2 regions of the Blautia sp. OM07-19 genome follow, and region 2 is predicted to be linked to the other one. Evidence: riboswitches for the same ligand, from Rfam matches in the RefSeq annotation. Region 2 holds a riboswitch; the other holds the start of a gene.
The links. Region 2 has a riboswitch for cobalamin ahead of DXC01_RS18945 (ABC transporter substrate-binding protein). Riboswitches for the same ligand answer to the same signal wherever they lie in the genome.

Region 1: it holds a riboswitch for cobalamin, as region 2 does, so the genes downstream of both, DXC01_RS11820 (sirohydrochlorin cobaltochelatase) here and DXC01_RS18945 (ABC transporter substrate-binding protein) in region 2, are expected to answer to the same signal.

Annotation. Positions count from the first base shown of each region.
Region 1 covers NZ_QULA01000016.1:29,496-34,417, reverse strand. Annotated here, with positions in the region: gene DXC01_RS11830 (Ig-like domain-containing protein) at 1-1,429, shown strand, start outside; gene DXC01_RS11825 (hypothetical protein) at 1,561-2,178, opposite strand; gene DXC01_RS11820 (sirohydrochlorin cobaltochelatase) at 2,270-3,721, opposite strand; cobalamin riboswitch at 3,854-4,051, opposite strand; gene thiE (thiamine phosphate synthase) at 4,106-4,756, opposite strand; gene DXC01_RS11810 (Na+/H+ antiporter NhaC family protein) at 4,762-4,922, opposite strand, start outside.
Region 2 covers NZ_QULA01000053.1:1,071-5,992, forward strand. Annotated here, with positions in the region: gene DXC01_RS18940 (hypothetical protein) at 1-773, shown strand, start outside; cobalamin riboswitch at 849-1,048, shown strand; gene DXC01_RS18945 (ABC transporter substrate-binding protein) at 1,245-2,807, shown strand; gene nikB (nickel ABC transporter permease) at 2,863-3,810, shown strand; gene nikC (nickel transporter permease) at 3,815-4,642, shown strand; gene DXC01_RS18960 (ABC transporter ATP-binding protein) at 4,654-4,922, shown strand, end outside.

The DNA of each region.
Region 1 (4,922 bases), on a different contig from region 2:
GAACTCTCTGGAAAGAGCTTTCTATCCTCGCCAGGCTGTGATCGATCAAGACGCTGCTACTTTAGTTACCGGTGATTACGATCATACAAAAGATCTGACCGTTGACAACAGCGTTAAGATGTTCAACGTTGCCGCTGCTTCTCTTGAAACCATCGGCGGACCAAATTCTAACAATTATAAGGAAATCCTTCACCTGACCATGGGCAGCGACAGCTTTGACAAAGTATTTATCGGTTTTGCCAAAGATGCAGCAAAAGCTGAAACAACGGCTGACATCACAGACCGCAAAGTTTCTTTCGATATGAAGGCAAACGCTATGGGTGGAGCAGCTACTACAGATTATCTTGACAAAGAAGTAATCTTCTCTTTCCATTCTGTAAAAAATGGTACCTGGTATGAGCGTGTCTTCAATGTAAGCAAGACAAATGGCACACTTACCATTACACCGGTTGCTGCTGCTGATTACACCGCTGTAGATGCGGCTCTGGCTGCTGTTCCAAAGGATCTCTCCATCTACACTGACGAAACGGTTGCTGCTGTAAGAGCTGCTGTAGACGCAGTTAACAAAAACTGTACCGTATACCAGCAGGCCGATGTTGACAAGATGGCTTCTGATATTACAGCAGCTGTAAAAGCACTGGTTAAGAAACCTGTAGCCGCTGCCAAAGTTACGCTGAATGCTACAAGCAAAAAAATCACTACCGGTAAGTCCTTTACATTAAAGGCCACTGTTGCACCTTCCAATACAACAGACAAAGTTGTATGGAAATCCAGCAATACCAAAGTTGCAACTGTATCCGCTAACGGTACTGTAAAAGCAGTGAAAGCAGGTACTGCTGTGATCACCGCTACGGCAGGAAAAGTAAAAGCAACATGCAAAGTTACTGTTGCCAACCCAGTTTACAAAGTAACCAGCATCAAACTTGCAGCTGCTCCTTCCCGCTACATCACAGCAGGCAAAAGAGTACAGCTCAGAGCTACAATCACTCCTTCCAATGCAACAAACAAAGCAGTAACCTGGAAATCCAGCAATACCAGAATCGCAACTGTCAGCTCTACCGGTATTGTAACCTTCAACAAAAATGCAGGCGGCAAAAAAGTCACCATCACAGCTACTGCAAAAGATGGCAGCAAGAAATATGCAAGAATCACCCTTGCCTGCATGAAAGGTTCTGTAAAGAGCATCAGGCTTTCCGGAAAAACTACCGTTACCAACGGTCAGTCCACAAAAGTAACCGCAGCCGTTACTTCTCAGGGCGGAAGCGCAAACAGATCACTTGCATGGTCTTCCAGCAATACAAAACTTGCTACCGTTGACAAATACGGTAAAGTCAAAACCATCAAAGGCAAAAAAGGTACAGTTACCATCACTGCCAAAGCAACAGACGGATCTGGAAAGAAAGCAACATTCAAGATCCGCATCAAATAATATCCCTCAGTTTCACTGATCGATATTACTACATAAAAAAATATCCTGGCGGGTTCAGTTATGACACTGGATCCGTACAGGATATTTTTATTGTACTGCATATTTGGTTATCGTTTTGTCCAAAGACAATTTTATTTCTCTGACGCTTCTTTTGTATCGTCTGTTGAAGTGTCCTTCGTCTCTTCTGTTGCTGCTGTCTCATCAGATTCTTTCTGAGGATTGGTGACTTTTACCTTATGGTCGTACCATTTGTTTTTCTTTCCGATCAGGGCAAGGTCAAATTCTTCGTCAATAGCTTCAACCGGAATATCAAAACCATAAACTTCTTCTGACATTCCATCGCTGTATGTAACAGTATCTGTTGTCGGCTGGAGAAGTTCTGCACCATCTTTCTGTGCATCCTCTGCTGTTCCCACAAACAGATTTACGATATTTTTGGAAGCCAGACTTACATGAAGTGTCATCTTACCGTCTTTGACTGTCAGGACTCCCTTGCCATCGTTTGCTTCGTTTACATGGAACATTCCGCTGTCTGTGTCAAACTCAGCACTGTAGGTGCCATCTTCCAGAACTGCATCCTTTGCATCGTCCTTCTTATCGGTTGTATCAGCCTTGGCATCATCCTTCTTGGCATCTGCTGTTGCTGTAGAAACTGACTTGACTTCTGTTTCTGCCAGAACCGGCGTAAAGCTTCCAAGCATAAGTGCTCCGCTTAATACGCATGCCATCATTGCCACTGAACGTTTCATAATATTTTCCTCCTGCTTTTACAGGAAATGCCCGGAAAGACCTAGATCCTCCCGGGCAGCCCCGTTATCTTACATAAAAACTGTTTCTTTATTATTCTGCTGCTTCTTCTGTAGTATCAGCTGCATCGTCTGTTGTTTCCTCTGCTGCTGCATCATCAGAAGCTTCTTCTGTGTCATCTGTTACTTCTGCTGCATCATCAGCTGTTCCCAGAGAATCGATAGCATCTTTTGTATGTGCTACATACAGATCCTCAACTGCTGCGACTCTTCCAAGACCTTCGATCTGGCAGTCAACACTGTCAAATGCTCCGGATGCCTCGAACTGGCTCTTCCAGGAATCTTCATCATCACCAGCCATATCGTTGTTTGCATGGTCACCAGCTACAACCATAAGCGGACGAAGAACAACTTTCTTGAAGCCTGCATCTTTAACCTTAGCGATAACTTCTTCGCATGCGGTGTCTTCCGGCTCACCTTCAACAGTTCCGATGAAAGCGTTTGTGAATCCAAGGTCTCCCATCTGTGTCTGCATCTGATCGTATGTTACGTTTGCTGTATGAGAAGTACCATGTCCCATGAATACAAATGCTGTTCCGTCTTCTGCGGCTGCTTCCATGCTGTCATATCCTGCTACCTTGCAAGCTTCATCTGTGATAGCCTGTGCAACTGCTTTCTTGTCGTCGTTGATCACAGTAGCGTCATCACCAACTTCACCAAGCATTGGCTCTGCGATTGCTACAGATTCGAATTTGTCTTTGTAGTTGTCGATTACTTCTACCATCTCATCGTACTCAGCACCATGCATCAGATGTGTAGGCTGAACAACAAGGTTCTTAACTCCGTTTGCTACTGCACGGTCAAGAGCCTGATCCATGTTGTCGATTGCTTCATCATCTCTTGCCTCTACATGGTTGATGATGATCTGTGCTGTGAAAGCACGTCTTACGGACCAGTCCGGATAAGCTGCTGCCAGAGCATCTTCGATTCCTTTGATATCCTGTGCACGGCTGTCGTTGAAGGAAGTACCAAAGCTTACAACAAGAAGTTCGTTCTCACCGATCTCATCCTGGTTGCGTGGGTCATCCTTGGAAGCATCGCCTGTGTCACGTCCGAAATATTCCGGGCTTGCTTCTTCACCTTCTACCAGTTCTTTCTGTGCGTCTGTCAGAGCATCCCATGCTTCTTTGGCTGCCTTACAGTCCTCATCTGTTGTGTCGTTTCTTTCCTGAACGTAGATCTTGTCGATCAGTGCTGCAACGTTGTCTGCTGCTGCCTGGTCATCATCAGATGCCTCTGCTGTATCGTCTGCAGCTTCTGCGTCATCTGCTGCTGCCTCTGTTGCAGTGTCCTCTGTCTTGTCGCTCAGTAGTGCAACGTCATCTGCTGCTTCTGCGTCATCTGCGTCATCTGCGTCATCTGCTGCTGCCTCTGTTGCAGTGTCCTCTGCTGTGTTGTCAGAAGCCATAACTCCTGCTGTACCCATCATAGATACAGTTGTGATCGCTAACAGTATTGCAAGTGCTTTTACAGTTTTGTTTTTCATGTTTTTGTCCTCCTTTGACATTACAGTACGAAAACTGAACAGAATCCTGCACACAAAAAAAGCCCTCAAAAAAGGGGTAAGTGGTCTATCAAAAAACGGTACGACCAATTACTCGTGATCTGGAATCCATATTCCCGTACCAGACAACAGGCAGGTTTCCTGACTTGCCGCTCAACATATGGTTCTATCTTCCCAGTTTCCCAGTGATCATGCTTAATGCATACAGAACCGTACTCCGTGCTTACAGTGACGAGATCGTACAGGTTTCTCACCTGTTTCCCTTTTAACCTCATGAACAATGCCCTCGGCACCTGTTATCTTCTTTATTCAATTTTCTATACAGTATCATATTTTTTGACAAATTACAATACATTTGGGCTATTTTTAACAAAATATATCGGTCAGCCTGCTCATCTGTGCTGTTTTTGCTGCCGGATCTTCCGCTGCAAAGATCCCCGAGATCACGGCTGCACCGTTGACTCCGCTGCCCTCAAGCTGTGAGACATTTTCGCTGTTGATCCCGCCGATCGCCACGACCGGAATACTGACAGAGGCTGCGATCTTCTTCAGGTCTTCCATGGAAAGATATTTGGCATCTTTCTTTGTTGTGCTGCCAAAAACCGCCCCTGTTCCGATGTAATCTGCTCCGGCTTTTTCGGCTGCGATCGCCTGTTCAACAGTCTTGGCTGTCATCCCGAGGATTTTGTCCGGTCCTATCATAGCACGGATGTCTCTTTCCTTAATGTCTGACTGACCGACATGTACACCGTCCGCGTCCATTTCCAGCGCGATTTCCACACTGTCATTCACCACAAAGGGGATATTGTATCTGTGGCAGAGTTTCTGAAGTTCTATGGCTTCTTTTCTTGTCTCCTCTGCACCCAGTTCTTTTTCTCGGAGCTGAAGGAAGGTTGCCCCGTTCTGGATTACCTTTTCGCAGACAGAAAGAAGTGTTTCGTCTTCTTTCAGCCAGCTTCGGTCCGTAATGACATAAAGTTTCAGCGCTTTTGCTATCTGTTCTCTTGTAAATTTCATCTTTCTTATCCTTTCTTCCGAATTCCATCCAATACCCTGCAAAGCGGCAGCAGATACAGGAAAAACGCGAATAAAATACTGCTCTGCGGTGCACCGACTGCTGTAAGCGGAACCGCCCCCGCGATCGACCATGGGATCATTGGTGCAAGGATCACGACACTGTCCT
Region 2 (4,922 bases):
GAACATCTGTTGAAACAGAAATGGATGCGGCTGCCAATATGGCGGAGTATTTTGTTTCAGAGGATCAGAATAACCAGAATCATTACATAATAGCATGTGGAGGATCTGCTATCGGTAATGAGATGCATCGTCTGAGAACGATTGGTATTCTGAATAAGCTTCAGGAAGCATATGGCCTGTCATATGAGAAGTCTGTAGAAGAACTGGTGAATACGCAGGATACTGAAGAAATTGAAACAGGCAGTGACATTAAGATTACTCTGGTTCCGGGGTATCCAAAAGATCACCTGGATGAAAAGCTGGCTGATTCGCTGAATACAGGAGATTATAATGTTATTCTGAGTGTAGTGAGCGCAAGTGATTTTATCAAGATAATTGATGCTTATGAAGAAGAGAACAGTACAGATGTATTGTTGGGTTCCATTGACTGTTTTACAGAAGATACATACGAAATGTTTAATAAAAAGGGATATAACGGCAAGGAAAGAATCGACTATCTTGTAGGAAAATACGGTGCTATCGTTGCACCATCATTTGTTGCCATGAAAAATGCTCTGGAAGGCTTTGCAGAAGATTACCGTGAAGATGGAAGTGCTTTCCGGCTGCAGCAGTCATTCTGGACAGCGGATTCAGTAGATGAGTTTAATAAGCAGTATGCGTTATCTATTGGAATGTATGATAATACATATAGTGTAGAGGACATGATGGAAGTTCTGAAATCCTATACACCGGAAACAAATTTTGAGAAATTCCGGAAATTTACGGAAAAATAGATAGAAAATAAGAGTCTAAAATAATTGACGTATACATGATGGTATGTTATGCTAGATGAGTATTCATACGGTCATTTAATGATTTTAGAGATAAGTTCAGACCAGCAGAAGCGTCCTGCTGGTCTGATTAAAAGGGAAACCGGTGTAAATCCGGTACGATCCCGTCACTGTGATAGTTGGTTTTCAGCTGAATGCCACTGGAAGATATTTTTCTGGGAAGGTGCTGAAAATGGGTAAGCTTAAGTCAGGAGACCTGCTTATTTCTGGTAAAAGAGATTCTTGCGGACGACGAGAAATCCTGCTTAAGAGTTACAACTTCATGTGTTGCATATATATGTTTGATTCTTTAATGGTAAGATTTCGTGACGGATGTGGGAGCATCTGTCTTTTTTTTCGTTCAAAATCACAGGAATGGACAGTATGAGAAGGAAGAAAAACAACGAAGAAACAAAAAAAGAAAGGAAGTAAAGGATGAAAAAAACAAAAAGAGAATTACTTGTGTTAGCAGCGGCAACAACAGTTGCATTATTAATGGGAGTTACTGTACAGGCGAAGGGTGATGAGAAGGTTTTAAACTTCGGATGTCAGATGTACACAGATGGATGTGTAAACAGTGCAAATGATGAAAACAGTGGATGGAATGCTATGAGATATGGTATTGCTGAAGCATTATTTAAATTCGATGACAATATGGAAGTTATCCCGTGGCTTGCTGAGAGTTATGAAGTAAATGACGAGCATACAGAATGGACGATCAAGCTGAAAGACGGAATTAAATTCTCTGACGGATGTGATTTAACTCCGACAAAGGTAAAAGAGTATTTTGATCACATGAAAGAGGTAGGACCTTCCGGATCTGCCAAACCGGAGAAATATCTGGAATTTGAAGCAGAAGTTACTGTAGATGATGATGCAAATACTATTAACATCAAAACAAGCAAACCATATGCAAACCTTGTAGGACAGCTCTGCCACCCAACTATGGGAATCACAGATGTAGAACATATTGAAAACTACGATAATGGAATTATTGGAACAGGTCCATACAAGATTGAAGAATTCAATGGTGTAGGTGTTGGTTATACATTAGCTGCAAATGAGTATTATCGTGAAGATGTTCCATACGATAAGATCAATCTGCTGTTCATGGGAGATAACTCCGCAAAAACAATGGCTCTCCAGAGTGGTCAGGTAGACTTGGTTGAGAATATCACAAATGTAGCAGATATTCAGGATTTCCAGGACAGTGATGACTTTACTGTTGATATTGCATCCGGTGTACGCTGCGGATTTGCATGGATGAACTTTGATGGTGTTCTTGGAAACAAAACACTTCGTCAGGCAATCCTGATGGCAATTGACTATGATACAATCTGTAATTCCAGAACAATCGGTGGACTTTATACACCAGGATTTTCCGTACTGCCATCTACTCTGAACTATGATTACGACAAACTTGAGAATCCATATACCTATGATCCGGAAAAAGCAAAACAGATTCTGGATGATGCAGGAATCGTTGACACAGATGGAGATGGAATCCGTGAACTGGATGGCCAGAATATCAACCTTAGATATATTTCTTATGAAAACCGTCTTCTGAATGACTTTGCAGATGCTCACGCACAGTATCTTGCAGAAATCGGCATCGGTGTTGTTCCTGAATACGGAAGCTCAGATGATCAGTGGAGTAAACTTGCAGCACTGGATTATGACTTTAATAACAATAACTGGATCACTGTTGGTACCGGAGATCCTCTGGCATATATGGCTAACTGGGCAACTGATACCAGCTACTGCGCATACTCCAACCCGGACTATGATAAGTTATATGAAGAATTAAAAGGTGAAATGGATCCGGAAAAGAGAAAAGATCTGATCTTCCAGATGCAGCAGATCCTGGTAGATGATGCAGCGGTTCTGATTGATGGATACTACAACTCATCTATGATCTACAGTAAGAAAGTTGGTTCTGCACATATCCATACAGCAGATTACTACTGGCTGTCAACAGAAATTACTCCTGCAGAATAAGAAAAGTCTGCGAATTGTGAAGTTACTGAATAGTTACAAACAGAAATAAAAAGAGGTGTCTTTTTTGAGTAAAAAGCAAATAATCAAGCGTTTATTACAGATTGTGATCGTATTGATCGGTATCAGCTTTATTACATTTGCACTGACCTTTATGTCACCAGGTGACCCTGTACGAAACATGTACACGGCAACCGGTGTAATGCCTACTGAAGAAATGGTTCAGGAGACACGCGAGGAACTTGGTCTGAATGATCCGTTTCTGGTGCAGTATACCAGATGGCTTAAGAACTGTCTGAAAGGTGACTTTGGCAAATCATACAGCTTAAATAAACCAGTTACAGAACTTCTTGCAGCCAGATTATGGCCGACTTTGAAACTTACATTAATGGCCATGATCCTTATGCTGGTTATTTCTGTACCTTTAGGTATGTTGTCTGCCATATATAAAGATAAATGGATCGATTATCTCGTCCGGGGAATTACATTCCTCGGATGTGCGATGCCTAACTTCTGGGTTGGACTTCTGTTAATGCTGGCATTCTGTGTTTATATCAATGCATTTCCGGTTATCAGTTCTGCGGGAGACTTTAAGAGTCTGTTTCTTCCGGCTTTGACACTTGCGATTGCAATGTCTTCCAAATATACCAGACAGGTAAGAACAGCGGTGCTGGATGAACTGAGTCAGGATTATGTGATCGGTGCACAGGCAAGAGGAGTAAAGAAATCAAAGATTATCTGGGGCAATGTATTTCCAAATTCATTGCTTCCGCTGATCACAATGTTTGGTCTTTCCATAGGATCACTTCTTGGAGGAACCAGTGTTGTAGAAGTAATCTTCTCTTATCCGGGTCTTGGAAACCTTGCAGTTTCAGCAATCACATCCAGTGATTACAATCTGATCCAGGGATATGTATTATGGCTTGCCCTGATTTATATGGTCATTAACCTGATCGTTGATGCATCTTATGTTTATATTGATCCACGTATGCGTTTAAAGGAGTAGAATCATGAAAAAGAAAAACAGATTTTTAGCAAATAAAACTTTTGTCGTGTTTTCTATTCTTGCAGTCTGTATTATTCTGACAGCAGTATTTGCACCGGTGGTAACCAGAGGGGTTGACCCGTTAAAAGGTTCTCTGGTAGATGCACTGCTTCCGCCATGCAAGGAACATATTTTTGGAACCGACAAAATGGGCAGGGATATTTTTTCAAGAGTTATTTATGGAGCACGTGCATCTCTGTCAGCAACCTTTGGTGTTGTTGCCCTGATCTTTCTGGTGGGAACTGTTACCGGAGTCCTTGCAGGATATTTCGGAGGTGTCATTGATGCTGTTATTATGCGAATTGCAGATATGATGCTTGCTTTCCCAGGACTGGTACTTGCTCTTGCTGTTGCAGGTATTATGGGCGCAAGTATCAAAAATGCGATCATCGCTATTGTAGTAGTAAGCTGGACCAAATATGCGCGTCTGGCACGAAGCCTGGTTATGAAGATCCGTGACAGGGATTATGTATCAGCAGCGATCGTTACCGGTTCCAAAACACCGTATATGCTGTTTCGATATATGCTTCCAAATGCACTTCCTACACTGATCATTACTGCTGCGACAGATATAGGTTCCATGATGCTGGAACTGGCAGCAATGTCCTTCCTGGGATTTGGCGCGAAGCCGCCGGCACCGGAATGGGGTTATATGCTGAATGAAGGAAGAGCGTGTATGCAGTCCGCTCCGTGGCTGATGATCTTCCCGGGTCTTGCTATTTTTGTAGTAGTTGTTGTATTTAATATGCTTGGGGATTCCATCCGTGATATCCTCGATCCAAGAAATGAGTAGGAGGAATAAACATGCTGAAATTAGATAATGTGACAATCTCCTACAAAAATGTTCCAACTGTTCAGAATTTTAATCTGGATATGAAAGAGGGACAGATCGTTTCTCTGGTAGGAGAATCCGGAAGTGGAAAAACCACTGTTATCCGTGCTGTTCTGGGACTTCTTGCAGGTGGCGGTAAGGTCACAGAAGGAAGTATTACATTTGAAGGAGAAGACCTCTTATCCTATACACCGGAACAGTGGAGAAAACTTCGTGGTTCTGATATTTCCATGATTTTTCA